Regions from separate parts of the Paenibacillus sp. M2 genome, predicted to be linked through region 2. Evidence: predicted binding sites of a transcription regulator. Region 2 holds the regulator's gene; the other holds the start of a gene.
The links. Region 2 encodes CtsR, which represses protease genes until heat stress. Its sites were predicted from a motif close to ATGGTCAATAAAGGTCAAACA; they were not measured.
Positions count from the first base shown of each region.

Region 1: a site for CtsR is predicted at 5,425-5,445, ahead of clpP (ATP-dependent Clp endopeptidase proteolytic subunit ClpP). Genes of this name have one in related genera too.

Region 1 is NZ_CP169648.1:178,775-188,926, forward strand. It holds gene ACETMN_RS00875 (gluconeogenesis factor YvcK family protein) at 1-712, shown strand, start outside; gene whiA (DNA-binding protein WhiA) at 719-1,657, shown strand; gene ACETMN_RS00885 (HPr family phosphocarrier protein) at 1,913-2,182, shown strand; gene ACETMN_RS00890 (SIMPL domain-containing protein) at 2,339-3,091, shown strand; gene ACETMN_RS00895 (stalk domain-containing protein) at 3,478-4,575, shown strand; gene clpP (ATP-dependent Clp endopeptidase proteolytic subunit ClpP) at 4,740-5,336, opposite strand; tRNA gene ACETMN_RS00905 (tRNA-Arg) at 5,513-5,587, opposite strand; gene ACETMN_RS00910 (sugar-binding transcriptional regulator) at 6,014-7,039, shown strand; gene gap (type I glyceraldehyde-3-phosphate dehydrogenase) at 7,146-8,153, shown strand; gene ACETMN_RS00920 (phosphoglycerate kinase) at 8,305-9,486, shown strand; gene tpiA (triose-phosphate isomerase) at 9,523-10,152, shown strand, end outside.
Region 2 is NZ_CP169648.1:6,493,400-6,503,551, reverse strand. It holds rRNA gene ACETMN_RS29805 (23S ribosomal RNA) at 1-586, shown strand, start outside; rRNA gene rrf (5S ribosomal RNA) at 730-846, shown strand; gene eis (enhanced intracellular survival protein Eis) at 1,026-2,201, shown strand; gene ACETMN_RS29790 (CtsR family transcriptional regulator) at 2,663-3,124, shown strand; gene ACETMN_RS29785 (UvrB/UvrC motif-containing protein) at 3,156-3,680, shown strand; gene ACETMN_RS29780 (protein arginine kinase) at 3,709-4,779, shown strand; gene ACETMN_RS29775 (ATP-dependent Clp protease ATP-binding subunit) at 4,964-7,426, shown strand; gene radA (DNA repair protein RadA) at 7,698-9,065, shown strand; gene disA (DNA integrity scanning diadenylate cyclase DisA) at 9,079-10,152, shown strand, end outside.

The DNA of each region.
Region 1 (10,152 bases), 1.0 Mb from region 2:
TGCAGGCCACAGCTTGGGGAATTTGATTTTGGCTGCAATGACGGATATTTCAGGCGACTTTGTGACCGCAGTGCGGGAGCTTAGCCGCGTGTTTGCCGTTCGAGGTGAGGTATTGCCAGCAGCCGGGCAGGCCGTTGTGTTGCATGCGGAGATGGAAGATGGGACAATTATTACAGGTGAGTCCAAAATCCCTGAGGCGGGTGGACGCATTAGACGAGTTTTCCTTGAACCGGATCACGTGGAGCCGTTGCCAGAGGCAGTAGAGGCCATTCGTCAAGCTGATGCCATTCTGATCGGGCCAGGCAGCCTCTATACAAGCATCCTTCCCAATCTGCTCGTACCTAAGCTTGCAGAAGCTGTGGTAGAGGCTGATGCGGTGAAGATGTTTATCTGTAATGTGATGACACAGCCGGGAGAAACAGATAACTATACGGTAAGTGACCACCTTAAGGCGGTACACGAGCATATAGGTCATCAGCTCTTCGACTATGTTATCGTAAATAATGGTGATATTCCGCTGCAAGTGCAAAATAAGTATGCGGAAAAAGGAGCAAAACCGGTTGTACTGGATATGAATGTACTCGAAAGTGCCGGCTATCAGGTGGTTGCGGATACCCTTGTTCTGTTCAAAACCTATCTGCGACATGATGCCGACAAGTTAAGTCATCACATCTACCAACTGGTACAAAATTGGATGTTACGGAAGAGGTGAAGTCCCATGTCGTTTGCAGCACAGACCAAAAAAGAGTTAACCATGATCGAGAGCGAACCGTGCTGCGAAAAGGCGGAACTTTCAGCCCTCATCCGTATGCTTGGTGCAGTGCAGTTATCGAATAAAAAAGTGATCTTGGATATTTCGACGGAGAATGCCGCGATTGCAAGACGGGCATACTCTCTGCTTAAAAAGCATTTTCAAGTGCATACGGAATTACTGGTCCGCAAAAAAATGCGGCTGAAAAAGAACAATGTATATATTGTTCGTATTCCAACCATGGTACAGGAGATTCTCAATAATCTTCATATTGTATCTGAGGGCTTTCTCTTTACCCTAGGGATCAGTACGGAATTGTTTCAGCAAAACTGTTGTAAACGGGCCTATCTTCGCGGTGCATTTCTGGCCGGTGGATCGGTTAATAATCCGGAAGGTTCCTCGTACCATCTGGAGATTGCGTCTATGTATGAAGAGCACTGTCAGGCACTGGTTGACCTGGCCAATGAATTTCATCTGAATGCCCGGTGTATAGAACGGAAAAAAGGATTCATCCTATACATTAAGGAAGGCGAGAAAATCATTGAGCTGCTCAGCATCATTGGTGCTCATCAGGCCTTGTTCAAGTTTGAAGATGTACGAATTATGCGAGACATGCGTAACTCCGTTAACCGGATTGTCAATTGTGAGACCGCCAACCTGAACAAAACGATTGGAGCGGCCGTAAGACAAATCGATAATATCCGGTTGTTACAAAAGGAAGTTGGTCTGGAATCTTTGCCTGAGAAACTTCGCGAAGTGGCGGAGGTTCGACTCGCTCATCCGGATATCAACTTGAAGGAAGTTGGCGAGCTCCTTAAAGGTACAGTCAGCAAGTCGGGAGTGAACCATCGGCTTCGTAAAATTGATGAACTGGCTGAGAAAGTACGCACAGAACGTTATGGTTAAGACGGAGTAGGGTAAAGTAACAAGGTCGGCTGTTTCTGCTGAACAGAAAGGTCAGGAAAGTCAGCCGTTAAGGATCTGGGAGACTCACTTAGGTCATTGGATGCGCTGTGCAAAAGATGAAATTAGGGCAAGATAATGTCCTCCAAAGAACCCTGAGTTTTTTCTTCTAGTGTCCTGCACGGGTTAATGGTATAATGTTGTTTAAATATAATTGTGTATTTAATGTCCAGATTTCATAATAGGGGGTAAGTTTCCATGACAAAGCACCCGGTAGTTGTCCGTTTGAAAACGGGTCTCCATGCCAGACCTGCGGCACTGTTCGTTCAAGAAGCGAATAAGTACTCGTCTGAAGTGTTCGTCGAGAAGGACGACAAAAAAGTTAATGCAAAAAGTATCATGGGGATCATGAGCCTTGCAATTAGCACAGGTACGGAAATCCAGATTAGTGCAGAAGGCGCGGATGCCGAACAGGCTGTAAACGCTTTAGTTAGTCTGGTAAGCAAGGAAGAGCTCGAAAACCAATAAGATATGATCAATCCAATGAAGAAGTCCCGAAAGGGGCTTTTTTGCGTTTTTCACGTTTATGCTATCGTCAAGTGCAACATTATGGAATTTGTCCCGTCTGTTAAGGTATCAAATCGAATAAAGTTTGAGATGTTAACACATAAGGAGGCTATCGTGATGGGTAAACAATGGATGAAACCGTTTGGTGCAGTGCTGGTGGCAAGTACGTTGCTTGTAGGAGGAACCGCATGGGTTGCGCCAGGGAACTATGCTTATGCTGCAGAGGTTCAAGGGGTACAACAGAATGTGATTAACGTCGTGGGTAAAGGTGAGATTCAGGTGAAGCCTGATATTGCTTATCTGTCCATTGGTGTGAACAGTACTGCAGAGACAGCTGCATCTGCTCAAAAAGCGAATGCTGCCAAAGTTCAAAAGGTATCCAACCTGCTGAAGAATACGTGGAAGATCAGTGCAGACGACATTCAAACCAGTCAGTTCTCTGTACAACCCAACTATACGTATAGCGAAAAAGACGGACAACAAATCAAAGGATACACAGCGCATCATACACTGACAGTCACGTATCGTCAGATGGACAAGATTGGCGAGCTGCTCGATGCTGCTTCAGGGGCGGGTGCCAACAATATTGAGAACGTACGCTTTACTGTAGAAAATCCGGAAAGTTATGAATCCCAAGTGATTGAGAAAGCTGTTGCCAATGCAGATGTGAAAGCTGGCGCCATTGCAAAAGCAGTTAAACGTCAACTGGGTGCTGTTCTTTCCGTGAGCCAAGGTGATGCCAGTGTGCCTGTATTCTATGCAAGCGAGGCGTTGATGTCCAAAGCACAAGATACAGCAGGTGGTACGGAGATTGAAACAGGCCAGGTTAAAGTAAGTACAATCCTGAATATCACGTATGAAATGAAATAAAAGATCGAATTAAGGACTGTAAGCTCAAGTAACCTTTTCAAGTGTCATTTGAAGGGTACAACGAAATAATGACAAAGACTTTGTCCTGTGGACAGAGTCTTTTTTTGTTGGAAAAGCAAACTTTGATGAAGTTAGATAGGGGGATACCTTTTTGAAGCAACATGAAATGCTGTATATTGGTATCTTTTTTGTATAGTTGTTCGTGACAAAAAGGTCATAACCCATTATATTTTCCGCCTGATATTCATCAACATTGTAACTCGAGCTGTAAACCTTTCCGAAATTGGGTTAATTATAATAGAGAGGTGAGCGTATGAGATATGCGATCAGGTCAGGATTACATACGCAATGATCCCTAATTGTGAATTCAGAGAGGAGTTTTATATATGACATCATGGAAAAAATGGACAAGTGCGTTGCTTGCAGCAGGAATTATTGTAGGTAGTGGTTCGGTATGGCAGGACAGTTCGGTTCAGGCAGCATCGGTATCCTCTAAAGTGACAACCCCGGCTGAGGTAACTCTGAAATCGGGTGGAAAAACACTGACTCAAAAAGGGCTTCTTCAAGGTGGATCGACATGGGTCTCTCTTACGGCAGTAAAAGATGTAGCGGGTGGAACGCTGAAATATGATGCGAAAACCAAGTCATATACGGTAACAGCAGCCAACAATGCGATGACCGTTAGCCTGATGGATGGACAACCAAACGTGTACATTAACGGTTATTACCCTCAGGTGGAAGCAAAATTGATTCAGGGTCGATTATATATTCCATTCTCAGCAATGAGAGATTATCTGGGTGTACAGGGGAATTGGGATGGCAAAACCAAAACGTTGACACTCAGCAAGGTGAAACAAAATAACGTTAAAATTAAAGCGGCAACAGTCAATGTCACTGTAAAAAATGCTGAAGTCGATGTTCAATATCCGCAAGTGAGTGGACTTGCCAGCAAAGAAGCTGAAGCGGCAATCAACAAAGTGCTGAAAGACGAAGTGGATGCTTATGTAGCTGACTTCAAGAAACAGACATCTGAATTCGGCGGTGCTACAGCCAACCGTCCATATGCATTTGAGAGCTCTTATGTAGTGACGTACAACGAAAAAGGCGTGCTGGGACTCATTACACAACGATACGAAGATTATGCTGGCGCTCATGGTATGACAACCCGTACGGGCCACACCTTTGCACTGGACACAGGCAAGGAGCTTACGTTAGATGATGTGCTGCAAAACAACAAAACCATGCGTGAGACGTTGGGTAAAAAAGTCGGCGAACAGCTGAAAGCTCGTGGTGGATACCTGGAAGGTTATAAAGGATTGAATAAAGATCAGGATTTCTATGTGACACCAACGGGTGTGGTCGTGTTCTTCCAGTTGTATGAGTATACGGCGTACGCAGAGGGATTCCCTGAAATGCCATTTACGTATAAAGAAATTCTCCCTAAAGGAACTGAACCTTTCAGTAATGTATCTGGAACCAAATAAAGAAATCATTATTATGCACTCTTAAGTTATCTTTCTTATAAAATGAAAAAATAAGCCCTCATCATAATCATGATGAGGGCTTAATCCCGTATAGACAACACAATGGGGTGTTGCTGACGTTAGGTGTTGATATGTTAACTCGTAGACCGGGGTCTACATAACACTTAAATGCCTTGGGAACCTACGTTTTCGATAACTTTATCAATGATACCGTAATCGGCGGCTTCAGCAGCACTCATGAAGTAGTCACGATCTGTATCTTTCTCAATCCGCTCCAGCGGTTGACCTGAACGCTCAGAGATGATGCGGTTCAAGGTATCACGCATTTTCAGGATGCGGCGAGCACGGATTTCGATGTCGGAAGCTTGACCTTGTGCACCACCAAGTGGTTGGTGAATCATAATTTCACTGTTTGGTAATGCAAAACGTTTACCTTTTGCACCGGCATTCAGCAAGAATGCACCCATGGAAGCCGCCATACCTACACAGATGGTAGATACATCCGGTTTGATGAACTGCATTGTATCGTAAATCGCCATACCGGCTGTAATCGATCCGCCTGGGCTGTTGATGTATAAGTGAATGTCTTTCTCCGGATCTTCCGCAGCCAGGAACAACATCTGTGCCATAATGGCATTAGCCACTACGTCATTAACATCGCTACCAAGGAAAATAATACGATCCTTCAGCAATCTGGAGTAGATGTCGTAGGCGCGCTCACCCCGGTTGCTCTGTTCAACGACCATTGGAATAAAACTCACGTGAAAAACCTCCTTGGAATGTAAATGTTATTGGTGTTTATACTTAAACTGTTACCGTATTACCCACATAATAAACAATTCCAAACAAAAAGTCAAAGAAAGTCAAACTAACTTGCAAAAAAAAGAAACCTTTCCGGTTTCATTGGTTAAATGGGTTATGAGCTGTTAAATAAAAATGGCGCGCCCGCCAAGAATCGAACTTGGATCTCAGGCTTCGGAGGCCTACGTCATATCCATTGGACCACGGGCGCACATTATGTGACAGCAATAATGATTATAGCTCATGAAATATTTAATTGCAAGCAGTTCGTTGTGGTATTGGTTTGGATTAACCTAAAAATGATCATGATGAAGAAGAGTGGATAAAGAGTACATTTAAGTAAATGCTATTAGAGGTTTTGGACATGCCGTATGAAATGTGATTCTGAGCGATATGTAGATTGAATTCATTCGTTTCTTCTATATATGGTATGCGTGAGCTAGTCCTAGATCATGGAAGTCTAGGATTGTGAAAATAGGCGCGTACAAACGCTGAATGCGTGTCGAAATAACACGTTGAAACACTTGCATGTCACGTCAGTTTTAGGTAGAATAGACGTGGGACTTAAAAAGTTAACCCGGGACGTTTTAGGGCCACGAAAGAGAGCTTAGAACGAGAACTTGCGGGAGTGGAAAGCATGCGAACGATTTTAGAAGTACAAAAGCAGCTTCTGCCTGATCTCATGGATATCTTGAAAAAGAGGTATACGATTCTGCAACAGATCATGTTATCGGATGTGATCGGACGGAGAACGTTAGCTAATTCCATGCAGATGACCGAGCGGGTTCTGAGGGCTGAGACCGATCTGTTAAAGGCTCAGGGACTTATTGAAATTGACAGTGCAGGAATGAAGATCAGCGAGGCAGGGTATGATTTGCTGCAGCAGTTAGAGCCCGTAGCCAAAGAGTTGTTCGGATTATCCGAGCTGGAAGAGCGCATCAAGCAAGCCTACGGTCTGCAAAAGGTAGTTGTGGTTCCTGGTGATTCGGATATTTCTCCATTTGCCAAAAGGGAACTGGGCAGAGCCGGAGCGAAGGCTCTCGGCAATATCATGAGTGATAACGACGTTGTCGCCGTTACTGGCGGTTCAACAACGGCCGAAGTCGCAGAACAACTAAATCCGCCAACATCGCTTAAAGGTGTCTGGTTCGTACCGGCACGCGGTGGACTTGGAGAAAGCCTTGAAATTCAGGCAAATACGATTGCATCTACAATGGCAAAGCGGGTAGGGGCGCAATACAAACTCCTGCATGTACCGGATTTGCTTAGTGATCATGCCTATGAATCATTAATCCAGGACCCTAGTGTTCAGGAGATTCTGCAGCTGATTCGGAAATCGCGGATTGTTATTCATGGAATTGGTGATGCCGTGGAGATGGCGACAAGACGTAAACTTGCGACGGAGATTATAGATGAACTTCAGGAGCAAGGTGCCGTATCTGAATCTTTCGGTTATTACTTTAACGATCAGGGTAAGGTGGTACATACCATGCTTACACTGGGTATGCGACTTCAGGATATTGAACGAACCGATGTTGTGATTGGAATCGCAGGTGGCAAAAGCAAAGCTGCTGCTATACATTCTGTGTTGCGATTTGGTCAGGAAGATATTCTGATTATTGATGAGGCTGCTGCCGAAGTCATCGTTGCTGAAATGGAATAAGGTTTTACTTTGAATCACAACTATTGTTGTCTTGACGGACTTCACCGTCTGTCTTGAATATATAAGTTTCATAAAAAATTAATCAAAACTTGGGAGGAACTTACTCATGATTAAAGTAGGTATTAACGGTTTTGGACGTATTGGACGCTTGGCATTCCGCCGTATTCAAAATGTAGCAGGCATCGAGGTAGTAGCAATCAACGACTTGACTGACGCTAAAATGCTCGCTCATTTGCTCAAATATGATACAACTCAAGGTCGTTTCGATGGCGATGTTGAAGTACACGATGGCTTCTTCAAAGTGAACGGCAAAGAAGTTAAAGTATTGGCTAACCGTAACCCGGAAGAACTTCCTTGGGGCGACCTGGGCGTAGATATCGTTCTGGAATGTACTGGTTTCTTCACAACGAAAGAAGCAGCTGAGAAACACTTGAAAGGTGGAGCTAAGAAAGTTGTTATCTCCGCACCAGCTACTGGCGACATGAAAACCATCGTTTACAACGTAAACCATGAAATCCTCGACGGTACTGAAACTGTAATCTCTGGCGCATCTTGCACAACAAACTGCCTGGCACCTATGGCAAAAACACTGCAAGACAAATTCGGAATCGTTCAAGGTTTGATGACTACAATTCACGCTTACACTGGCGACCAAAACACGTTGGATGCTCCACACCCTAAAGGTGACTTCCGTCGTGCTCGCGCAGCAGCTGAAAACATCATCCCTAACACAACTGGTGCTGCTAAAGCAATCGGTCTGGTAATCCCAGAACTGCAAGGCATCCTTGATGGTGCAGCTCAACGTGTACCAGTAGCTACTGGTTCCCTGACTGAGCTCGTAACTGTTCTGAACAAAAAAGTAACTGCTGAAGAAGTTAACGCAGCTATGCAAGAAGCTTCCGATCCAGAAACTTTCGGATACACAGAAGACGAAATTGTATCTTCCGATATCCAAGGAATCACTTTCGGTTCCCTGTTTGATGCAACTCAAACTAAAGTTCTGACTGTTGGCGACCAACAATTGGTTAAAACTGTAGCTTGGTATGACAATGAAATGTCCTACACTGCACAATTGGTTCGCACTTTGGAGCACTTTGCAAAAATGATTAAGTAATATCTGCAATAACATAGAGCGGAAACAGATGCTATATTGTTTCCGCTCTTTATATATCTACATTTTGCAAATTTCTCAAAAACACCAGGATTGACAAGGGATTTTAGCTCTTGATTGGTCCACCAAATACATGGGTGCGGAGGAAATACAGATGAACAAAAAAAGTGTACGCGATATCGAATTGACAGGAAAACGGGCTTTTGTCCGTGTAGATTTCAATGTGCCGCTCGAAGATGGTAAAATTACAGATGACAAACGTATTCGTGCAACGCTTCCTACAATCAACTTCTTGATTGAAAAAGGCGCTAAAGTCATTTTGGCAAGCCACATGGGTCGTCCTAACGGCGAAGTGGTTGAATCTTTGCGTTTGACTCCAGCAGCTGAGCGTTTGTCTGAATTGCTTGGTAAAACAGTTGTTAAAGCTGACGGTTCTGTTGGTGACGCTGTTAAAGCTCAAATCGCTGAACTGAACAACGGCGACGTATTGTTGCTTGAAAACGTTCGTTTCCACGCAGGCGAAGAGAAAAACGATCCGGAACTGGCAAAACAATTTGCTGAACTGGCTGACGTTTTCGTTAATGATGCGTTTGGCGCGGCTCACAGAGCACACGCTTCGACTGAAGGAATCGCTCACTTGCTTCCAGCAGTGTCCGGTTTGTTGATGGAGAAAGAACTTGAAGTGTTGGGTAAAGCAATCTCCAACCCTGAGCGTCCTTTCACAGCTATCATTGGTGGATCCAAAGTTAAAGACAAAATCGATGTAATCGACAACCTGCTGAACATTGCAGACAACGTGATCATCGGTGGCGGTCTGACTTACACGTTCTTCAAAGCACAAGGACATGAAATTGGACAATCCTTGCTGGATGATTCCAAACTTGATGTTGCTCTTGGTTTTATCGAAAAAGCGAAAAAATTGGGCAAAAACTTCTACCTGCCGGTAGATATCGTAGTGTCTGACGATTTCAGTGCGAAAGCAAACACACAAATCGTTGACATCGATGGTATCCCAGCAGATTGGGAAGGTATCGACATCGGTCCTAAAACACGTGAGATCTATGCTGATGTAATCAAAAACTCCAAATTGGTTGTGTGGAACGGACCAATGGGCGTATTTGAAATCGAGCCATTCTCCCACGGTACTCGTGCAGTAGCGGAAGCTTGCGCTGAGACAGAAGCTTACACTGTAATTGGTGGCGGTGACTCCGCAGCAGCAGCAGAGAAGTTCAAATTGGCTGATAAAATGAACCACATCTCTACAGGTGGCGGTGCATCGCTCGAGTTCATGGAAGGTAAAGTACTTCCAGGCGTAGTGGCATTGAACGACAAGTAAGTTTTAGTAGCCTATAGCATGAAGGAGTTGAAACCCATGAGAACACCGATTATCGCAGGTAACTGGAAAATGTTTAAAACGGTTTCCGAATCCAATGACTTCATTCAGGAAGTTAAAGGAAAAGCGGAAGTTGAAGGCGTGGAAACTGTAATCTGCGCACCGTTTACGAATCTGCCATCTCTGGTAGAAGCCGTTAAAGGCACAAACATCAAAATTGGTGCACAAAATCTTCATTTTGAAGACAACGGTGCATTCACAGGTGAAATCAGCGGCGTAATGCTGAAAGACCTGGGCGTGGATTATGTCATTATTGGTCACTCGGAGCGCCGTCAATATTTTGCGGAAACCGATGAGACTGTCAATAAAAAATTGCATGCAGCATTCCGTCACGGATTGACTCCAATCTTCTGCCTTGGTGAGACGCTTGACGAGCGTGAAGCGAACCAAACAAAAGACGTATGCAAAGTGCAAACAGTAGCTGCTTTTGCAGGTCTGTCTGCAGAGCAAGCGGCACAAGTTGTTATCGCTTATGAGCCAATCTGGGCGATTGGTACAGGCAAATCCTCCACTTCCCAAGATGCGAATGAAGTTATTGCTTACATCCGTACGCTGGTGAAGGATCTGTACAACGAGACGGTTGCGAATGCAGTTCGTATTCAATACGGC
Region 2 (10,152 bases):
TGGAAATCATTCGAAGAGTGCAAAGGCATAAGGGAGCTTGACTGCGAGACCTACAAGTCGAGCAGGGACGAAAGTCGGGCTTAGTGATCCGGTGGTACCGCATGGAAGGGCCATCGCTCAACGGATAAAAGCTACCCTGGGGATAACAGGCTTATCTCCCCCAAGAGTCCACATCGACGGGGAGGTTTGGCACCTCGATGTCGGCTCATCGCATCCTGGGGCTGAAGTAGGTCCCAAGGGTTGGGCTGTTCGCCCATTAAAGCGGTACGCGAGCTGGGTTCAGAACGTCGTGAGACAGTTCGGTCCCTATCTGTCGTGGGCGTAGGAAATTTGAGAGGAGCTGTCCTTAGTACGAGAGGACCGGGATGGACGTACCGCTGGTGTACCAGTTGTTCCGCCAGGAGCACCGCTGGGTAGCTATGTACGGACGGGATAAACGCTGAAAGCATCTAAGCGTGAAGCCCCCCTCAAGATGAGATTTCCCAGTATGTAAGACCCCTTGAAGACGACGAGGTAGATAGGCTGGGGGTGGAAGTGCAGCAATGCATGGAGCTGACCAGTACTAATCGGTCGAGGGCTTATCCAATAGCAAGTGATAATTCGCATGTTTCGTTTCGAATCTAGTTTTCAGAGAACGATCTCTGAAATGAAAATTGGTACATCACAGAATGTGTGTATGATTTTCAGTTCCATATCTGATTTCAAGAAGCTATGCTTCGACAAATCACGTTTGGTGGCGATGGCGGAGGGGTTCCACACGTACCCATCCCGAACACGACCGTTAAGCCCTCTAGCGCCGATGGTACTTGGACCGCAGGGTCCTGGGAGAGTAGGACGCCGCCAAGCGAAGAACCACTGCCGATGTTATTCGGTGGTGGTTTTTATTTGTTTATTTAAGGGGATGCGAAAGCATCTCTTATTTGACTTTGTAAGAATCCTCTGACACACTCTAAGGGGTACATATATCACATATCAGGCCATGATTTGGATTGATAATAACTCTAGCGAATGGGGTGTAGGACAACATGGAAATTCAGAAAGTGACGGTAGATGATTTTGAACCAGCGATGGCACTCTCCGAATATGCTTTTCAGGTGGTAATGAATGATGAACAAAAAGAAAAGCGGCGGAGTCAGTTTTCGTCACAAGATATATGGGGTGTATATGAGGACGGGCAGCTAGGAGCCAAACTTCACATCATTCCTTTTCACACCTATATTCATGGCAGAGCGTTCGAGATGGGCGGTATTGCGGGTGTAGCCACCTGGCCAGAGTATAGACGCAAAGGCTGGGTAGCGGGTCTACTGAAGCATGCGTTGGAAGAAATGAATCGCAACAAACAGAGCATATCATTCTTGCATCCATTCTCTTTTGGTTTCTATCGGAAGTATGGATGGGAGACGTATGTTGAATTTAAACGTTATAAAGTACCTACAGCTCATTTGCCTATGAAAAAAGCGACACCTGGAACAATTCGGCGTGGGGATCCGGGCCTCAGCATATTAAAGGAAGTATACAGTGCTTATGCTGAGCGTTATAACGGAACTCTGGTTCGGGATGATGCAAGGTGGGAGAATTCAGTTCTGGTTAATGGAAGCAGCCAGAAGGCTGTATATTACGATGAAGCTGATGCAGCACAAGGTTATCTTTTATATGAGGTTAAGGAAAATAAGTTTACTATTAAAGAGATCATCTATCTGAACGAAGAGGCTAGGCAAGGACTGTGGACCTTCATTGCTAACCATGATTCCATGATCGAGGAAGTTACGTTGCAGGCACCTGCCAGTGATACACTTGCCTTCCAATTGGATAACCCGAGGATTCAGCAGGAGATTGTACCTTATTTTATGGCGCGTATCGTTAGTGTGGAGCAGTTTATATCCCAGTATCCCTTTGCAAATCAGGACTCACCGTTGCAGATTGTTCTTCAGGTAGAAGATGCACACGCTCCATGGAATGAAGGGGTATGGCAATTAAACGTGGCAATGAACGGAACAGCGTCCATATGGAAAACTTCGGAACCAATTACTGATGATCAGACCATTAAGGTGGATATTCAATCTCTTACCGCAGTGCTGATGGGGTATCGCAGACCAACGGAAATGGCACGGATCGGAAGAATTCACGGACCAGAAGCAGCAATCAAGGCTTTGGAACAAGTCATTCCTGAACGGGAAACCTATTTGCTCGATTTCTTCTGATGACTATTCCCACTGCTCCATTTAACTTGATTAGCTTATATAGAAATACGGCGTGATTGAAAGACAAATGGACTTCTCCAGCAATTTTGGGGAGGTTTTTTTGTGTCTGGGGAATATTTCGTGTAAAATCGTAAAAAATGAATAGTGACCCCACTTGGCAAAACCACAAAATATGCTATAATGGTTATAAAGTCAAAGAAAGTCAAAGTCAACTAAAGGTTCAATACTTAAGTAGCTTTCTTTCTACAATCTGATGCATGATCGCCAATATACGGGATTCATCTCATCGGAGGATCAAGGGAATATTAAAGGACCTTCGTGCTTCCTTCGCTCTCCTATTGACACCTGTGGAAGCAAGATTCGCTGTTTCCCTGATTGGTTAAATGGGTAGAGAAGGTGTACTCTGTGGGGGCGTGTGGGTCCTTATTGACTTAACGTTTCAGACAGTGGAGGATGATTGGATGCGTAATATCTCTGATATTATCGAACGATATCTGAAGAGTATTTTGCATGAAAGTCCCGAAGGAATGGTTGAAATTCAGCGTAATGATCTGGCAGATCAATTCTCATGTGTACCTTCCCAGATCAATTATGTCATCAGCACACGTTTTACACTCGAGAAGGGATACCTGGTAGAGAGTAAACGCGGCGGTGGTGGTTATGTTCGCATACAGCGTATTGAATTACCGGCCCAATCAGCTCTGCATAATCATTTGCACCATAGTATTGGTGAAGAGATCGGGCAGACAGCTGCCGAAGGTCTGATCTATCAATTGGAAGAAGCGCGCTTCTTGAGCAAGCGGGAAGCCGGGTTGATGCGAGCTGCTGTATCTAGAGAGGTTATATTAGTCAAACTTCCTTACCGGGATCAAATTCGTGCCAGAATGTTGAAGGCGATGTTAATATCTTTGCTCGGTAAATGAAAACTATCGGGGTCAAAGGAGGTACATCAATATGCTGTGCCAAGAATGCAATAAACGTCCGGCGACACTTCATTTTACGAAAATCGTAAATGGGGAGAAGACGGAATTCCATATTTGTGAGTCATGTGCCCGTGAAAAAGGGGAAATGATCCCTGGAACAGCAGGTGGGTTTTCCATTCACAACTTGTTGTCCGGATTGCTTGATTTTGATCCAGCCAGCAAAAGTGGATCGACAGGAACACCACCTGCAAAAGCACTTCAATGTGAAGAGTGTGGTATGACGTACGCACAATTTAGCAAGATAGGCCGGTTCGGCTGCAGTTCATGTTATAAATATTTTGACAGCCGTCTGGATCCTTTGTTCAAGCGGGTTCACGGTAATACGTCCCATGTAGGCAAAGTGCCTGCACGAGCTGGTGGTCGCATCAAGGTGAAACGGCAAATCGCTGATCTGAAGCGGGAGCTCCAGGAGAGTATCGCGCAAGAGGAATTTGAAGAGGCGGCCCAGATCCGTGACCAGATCAGAGGACTTGAAAAAGGAATAGCTCAGGAGTAAAGTTTGTCATGAGTAGGAGGGATGCGTAATGCCTAATCTGCGCTTTACAGATAAGGCGCTCAGCGACTGGATGCGCAGTGATGCGGCTGATTCCGAAATCGTCATTAGCAGCCGTGTCCGGATTGCACGCAACCTTCAGCATGTTCCGTTTCCGATGCTGGCTTCCAATGAGCAATCGGAAGAGGTGCTGAATAAGCTGAGCGAAGTACTTCAATACGATGACGTTCATGCCTTTGGGGATTTTCATACGTTGGATCTGATCGATATTGACGAACTCGACAAACGGGTGCTGGTGGAGAAACACCTCATCAGTCCAAGTCTTGCGAATGAATCCAGGAATGGTGCGGTTATTCTCAGTGAGGATGAGTCTGTCAGTATTATGATTAACGAAGAGGATCATCTTCGTATCCAGTGCCTCTATCCGGGGTTCCAGGTGAAGGAAGCCTGGGAGAAAGCTTCCGCAATAGATGATGCTTTTGAAGCGCACGTGGATTATGCTTTTGATGACCGCAGAGGATACTTAACCAGCTGTCCTACTAATGTAGGTACAGGTGTAAGAGCATCGGTTATGATGCACTTGCCTGCCCTGGTGATGACACAGCAGATTGGCCGCATTTTAACCGCAGTTTCCCAAGTGGGATTAACTGTAAGGGGGATATACGGTGAAGGTAGCGAGGCGATGGGTAACCTGTTCCAGATCTCGAACCAGATTACATTGGGACAGACCGAACAGGAAGTCATCGAGAACCTGCATGGTGTTGTGTTACAGATGATAGGTCATGAGCGTACAGCCAGAGAACGGTTAATGACCGACTCCAGACTTCGGATTACGGATCGGGTCATGCGTTCTTACGGCATATTGTCTCATGCAGCTATTGTTGATTCCAAGGAAGCTGCACAGCGCTTATCGGATGTACGCCTTGGCGTGGATCTCGGCTTGTTGGATGGACTGTCCATCACGGTAATGAATGAGTTGAATGTGATGACACAGCCGGGATTTTTGCAGAAAACATTCGGGGAAGATATGCGCACAGATGAGCGAGATATCTACCGAGCTCAGTTGATTCGTGATACGATCAATGCAGCGAAGCAGTCCTAGTTTAGCCTGATTTTGTATTGAAATATGGTTTCATGCCGCATTGCGGCTTTTATATAATAAGGCATGTACAAATGCCAAATGACTTTATTCGCAGCACGGCTGCAAACAAAAATGATATGAAGAATACGACGGTTATTTCATTACATGACCTCGTTTTATCCAAAACCATGGAGGTGCAGGAGATATGATGTTTGGAAGATTTACGGAACGGGCCCAAAAGGTGCTCGCACTCGCGCAGGAAGAAGCTGTCCGTCTCGGTCATAATAACATCGGTACTGAGCATATTTTGCTCGGCCTCATTCGTGAAGGCGAAGGTATCGCAGCCAAAGCACTGATCGGCCTGGGACTCGGATTGGAAAAAATTCAGGATGAAGTAGAAACGCTGATTGGCCGTGGCCAAGAGCAACCTACCAACATTGCATATACGCCACGTGCGAAAAAAGTAATTGAACTGTCTATGGATGAAGCTCGAAAATTGGGCCATACCTATGTAGGCACAGAGCATATCCTGCTCGGATTGATTCGTGAAGGCGAGGGTGTTGCAGCACGTGTGCTCAATAACCTGGGAATTAGCCTGAACAAAGCACGTCAACAAGTGCTGCAATTGCTTGGCAGCAGTGAAGCTGTATCCAGCCATAATGGCACACCTGCCAATGTAAGCACACCAACGCTAGACAGTCTGGCACGTGACCTCACGGCTTATGCGAGAGAGAACAACCTGGACCCAGTCATTGGACGTAGTAAAGAAATTGAACGTGTCATCCAGGTGCTCAGCCGTCGTACCAAGAACAACCCGGTATTGATCGGTGAGCCAGGTGTAGGTAAAACAGCGATTGCTGAAGGCCTTGCACAAAAAATCATTGCAAATGAGATTCCGGAAACATTGCGCGACAAACGTGTAATGACCCTGGATATGGGTTCTGTAGTCGCTGGAACCAAATATCGTGGTGAGTTCGAAGATCGTCTGAAAAAAATCATGGATGAGATTCGCCAAGCAGGTAACATTGTCTTGTTTATCGACGAATTGCATACCTTGATTGGCGCAGGCGGAGCTGAAGGTGCCATCGATGCTTCTAACATTTTGAAACCGGCTCTGGCTCGTGGAGAATTGCAATGTATCGGTGCGACAACACTGGATGAATATCGTAAATACATCGAGAAGGATGCAGCGCTTGAGCGTCGATTCCAACCGATTACTGTAGATCAGCCTTCTCCGGAAGAAGCGATTCAAATCTTACATGGCTTGCGTGACCGTTATGAGGCGCATCACCGTGTGAAAATTACGGACGAAGCAATTGTGCAGGCGGTTAAACTGTCTGACCGTTACATTACAGACCGTTTCCTGCCAGACAAAGCGATTGACCTGATTGATGAAGCGGGTTCCAAAGTAAGATTGAACTCTTACACGATCCCACCAAACCTGAAACAACTGGAAAGCCGTCTGGAAGATATCCGTAAGGAAAAAGACGCTGCAGTTCAAAGTCAGGAGTTCGAAAAAGCAGCAGCTCTGCGTGATACGGAACAAAAAATTCGTGAAGAGCTGGATGTAACGAAGAACCAGTGGAAAGAGAAACAAGGTCGCACCGATTCCGAGGTTACTCCTGAGGATATCGCACAAGTGGTAGCCAGCTGGACAGGAATTCCTGTGAACCAACTGAAAGAAGAAGAGACACAGCGTCTGATGAATCTGGAGTCTATTCTACATGAACGTGTCATCGGTCAGGATGAGGCAGTGAAGTCTGTCAGCCGTGCGGTTCGTCGTGCTCGTGCAGGACTTAAAGATCCGAAACGTCCGATGGGTTCATTCATTTTCCTCGGTCCTACAGGGGTAGGTAAAACAGAACTTGCTCGTGCTCTGGCTGAAGCGATGTTCGGCGATGAAAATGCAGTAATCCGGATTGATATGTCCGAGTATGGTGAGAAGCACTCGACTTCCCGACTTGTCGGAGCGCCTCCAGGATATGTTGGGTACGAAGAAGGTGGCCAGCTGACAGAGAAAGTTCGTCGCAAACCATATTCCGTAGTCCTGCTCGATGAAATCGAGAAAGCACATCCAGAAGTATTCAATATCTTGTTACAAGTGCTTGAGGATGGTCGACTGACGGATTCCAAAGGTCGCGTCGTTGACTTCCGCAATACGCTGATCATTCTAACATCCAACGTGGGTGCCGAAGCGATCAAACGTAACTCTACACTGGGCTTCACTGCAGTTGTAGATGCAGGAGCAGATTATGACAACATGAAGGGGAAAGTGATGGATGAGCTGAAGAAAAGCTTCCGTCCAGAGTTCCTTAACCGGATTGATGAAATTATCGTGTTCCACTCACTCGAAGAAAAACACATCGCTGAAATTGTTACGCTTATGAGTGAAGAACTTCGTAAACGACTGCTCGAACATGAGGTCGATTTCGAACTCACTGATAATGCCAAGTCTTTCCTTGCGAAGTCAGGCTTTGATCCAGCTTACGGTGCGCGTCCGCTTCGTCGGGCGATCCAGAAGCATATTGAGGACAAATTGTCCGAAGAGTTGCTCACAGGTAACGTAACCAAAGGGGATTCATTGCTCATCGACGAAGAGAACGGTGCGCTGTCTGTTACGAAAAAAGACGTGGTCGTTCCGTCCAATGAGGAAATCGAAACCAAATAATATACATCAAGCTTTGGAGTGAGCTTCAGCTTGTATTAATCCTTATTCCATAATCAAATCCTTCTCGGCCTCGGCCGGGGAGGATTTTTTGCACTTTGGACAGAAGACGGACATGATTATGTCAGGAACATGTGTAAAGTTTGCGATAATCCTTTACGAAAAATCTCAAACAATGGTAAACTTTTAGTAACCCTGCACGTCAGGGAGTTTGGGTGAAATTCGTCGAATAATGCAAAATGCTGTTATAAAACTAAATTATAGGAGTGCTGAAGTGGCCAAAGTTAAAACCAAGTTTCAATGTACGGAATGCGGCTATGAAGCCCCCAAGTGGTACGGTAAGTGTCCGGGTTGTCAGTCATGGAATTCAATGGTGGAAGAAACAGAGACGGTGGTCAAAACACAAGGGAGAAATTCTCCTCTGTTTGACAGTAAAGATAAACCGCTTCCTATCATAGATATAGATAGCGGTCAGGAACCGCGTGTACAGACTGGAATCGGAGAGTTGAACCGGGTATTGGGTGGCGGAATTGTTCCGGGTTCACTCGTTCTGGTGGGCGGAGATCCGGGTATCGGTAAATCAACGTTGATGTTGCAGACGTCCCATGCTTTGACGCATTCGGGTTTGCGTGTGTTATATGTTTCCGGTGAGGAATCAGTCAAGCAGACTAAATTGCGGGCAGACCGCCTCGGGGCACTCTCTGCCGAGTTGTATGTATTGTGTGAAACCAATATGGAACGCGTAGAGGAAGCGGTGGATCAGATCCAGCCGCATTTTCTGGTCATCGACTCCATTCAGACGGTATATCTTCCCGAAGTTACCAGTGCGCCGGGTAGTGTAGCACAGGTAAGGGAATGTACGTCAAGGTTCATGCGGATTGCCAAAGGCAGAGGCATTGCAACGGTTCTTGTGGGGCATGTTACCAAAGAAGGTGCCATTGCCGGTCCACGTATGTTAGAACATATGGTGGATTGCGTGCTTTATTTTGAAGGAGAACGGCATCATACGTATCGCCTGCTGCGTGCGGTGAAGAACCGTTTTGGTTCCACCAATGAGATTGGTATTTTTGAAATGGGTGAGGATGGACTTCGTGAGGTGGGCAATCCGTCCGAACTCTTTTTGTCAGAACGTCCACTGGGTGTAGCAGGTTCAACGGTAGTTGCCAGTATGGAGGGTACACGCCCTCTGCTCGTGGAATTGCAGGCGTTGATCTCAACCACCCATTTCCCTTCTCCCCGCCGTATGGCAACAGGGGTAGATCTGCATCGGTTAAATCTTATCATTGCAGTGCTGGAGAAACGGATGGGTATGTTCTTACAGACCCAGGATGCGTATCTGAACGTGGCTGGTGGAGTACGATTGGATGAGCCCGCTGTAGATTTGGCGGTTGCCGTCAGCATTGCATCCAGTTTGAGAGATGTACCGACCAAGCCGGACGACGTCATCTTTGGCGAGATCGGTCTGACAGGTGAAGTTCGAGCCGTATCACGGGCCGAACAACGAGTGAAGGAAGCCGCAAAGTTGGGCTTCAAACGAGTCATTTTACCGGAAAAAAGCTTAAAGGGCTGGAAACATCCTCGCGGGATACAACTGATCGGTGTGAATACCGTGGCAGATGCACTAGCGGTTGCTTTAGATTAGGGGGCATAACAAGATGAAAGATATGAGCCAACTGGATAATATGAATGAGTTGTTAAGGCTGATCGCACCAGGTACACCTTTCCGCGAAGGTCTGGAAAATGTGCTGCGCGCCAAGACGGGCGCACTGCTTGTTGTAGGATACAGCCCTGAAGTCATGGAAGTGGTGGACGGGGGATTCTCGATTAACTGTGATTTCTCCCCAAACTACCTGTACGAACTCGCCAAGATGGATGGTGCCATTATTCTTAGCGAAGATTTGAAGCGTATTCTTTACGCCAATACCCAGTTAATCCCGGATTCATCTATCTCTTCATCAGAGACGGGGATTCGTCACCGGACGGCAGAGCGTGTAGCAAAGCAAACGGGTAAATTGGTCGTATCCATATCACAGCGTCGGAATATCATTACCTTGTATCAGGGAACACTTCGTTATTCCCTCAAGGAAATCGGGGTTATTTTGACCAAAGCGAATCAAGCGATTCAAACCCTGGAGAAATACAAAGCGGTATTAACACAGTCTCTTACGAATCTGAGTGCCTCTGAATTTGAGGAACTGGTGACGATTCCTGAAGTGGTTAATGTGATTCAGCGTACCGAAATGGTGATGCGGATCAAAACGGAGATCAAACGATACATTCATGAACTCGGGAATGAGGGACGACTCATCTCCATGCAAATGGAAGAGCTCGTGGGTACAACGGAAGAAGAAGCCTGGTTATTGTATAAAGACTATGCCCGTGACGACAGTGATGACAAAATCCGTGAAATTATTGTGGGACTGAAAAGATTGTCGGACGATGAGTTGTTGGATGCACATCATATTGTCCGTCTGCTCGGTTATCCTTCATCGGCGGCCACTTCAGAGGATTCGGTTGCACCTCGCGGATACCGGGTATTAAATAAGATCCCCCGCCTGCCCAATGTCATTATCCATAACCTGGTGGATCAATTCGAACAATTGCCTCATGTTATTATGGCTACAATTGAAGAACTGGACGAAGTGGATGGTATTGGTGAAGTTCGTGCCCGGACCATTAAGGAAGGCCTCAAACGTTTGCAGGAGCAAATGTTTATCGACAGACAGATG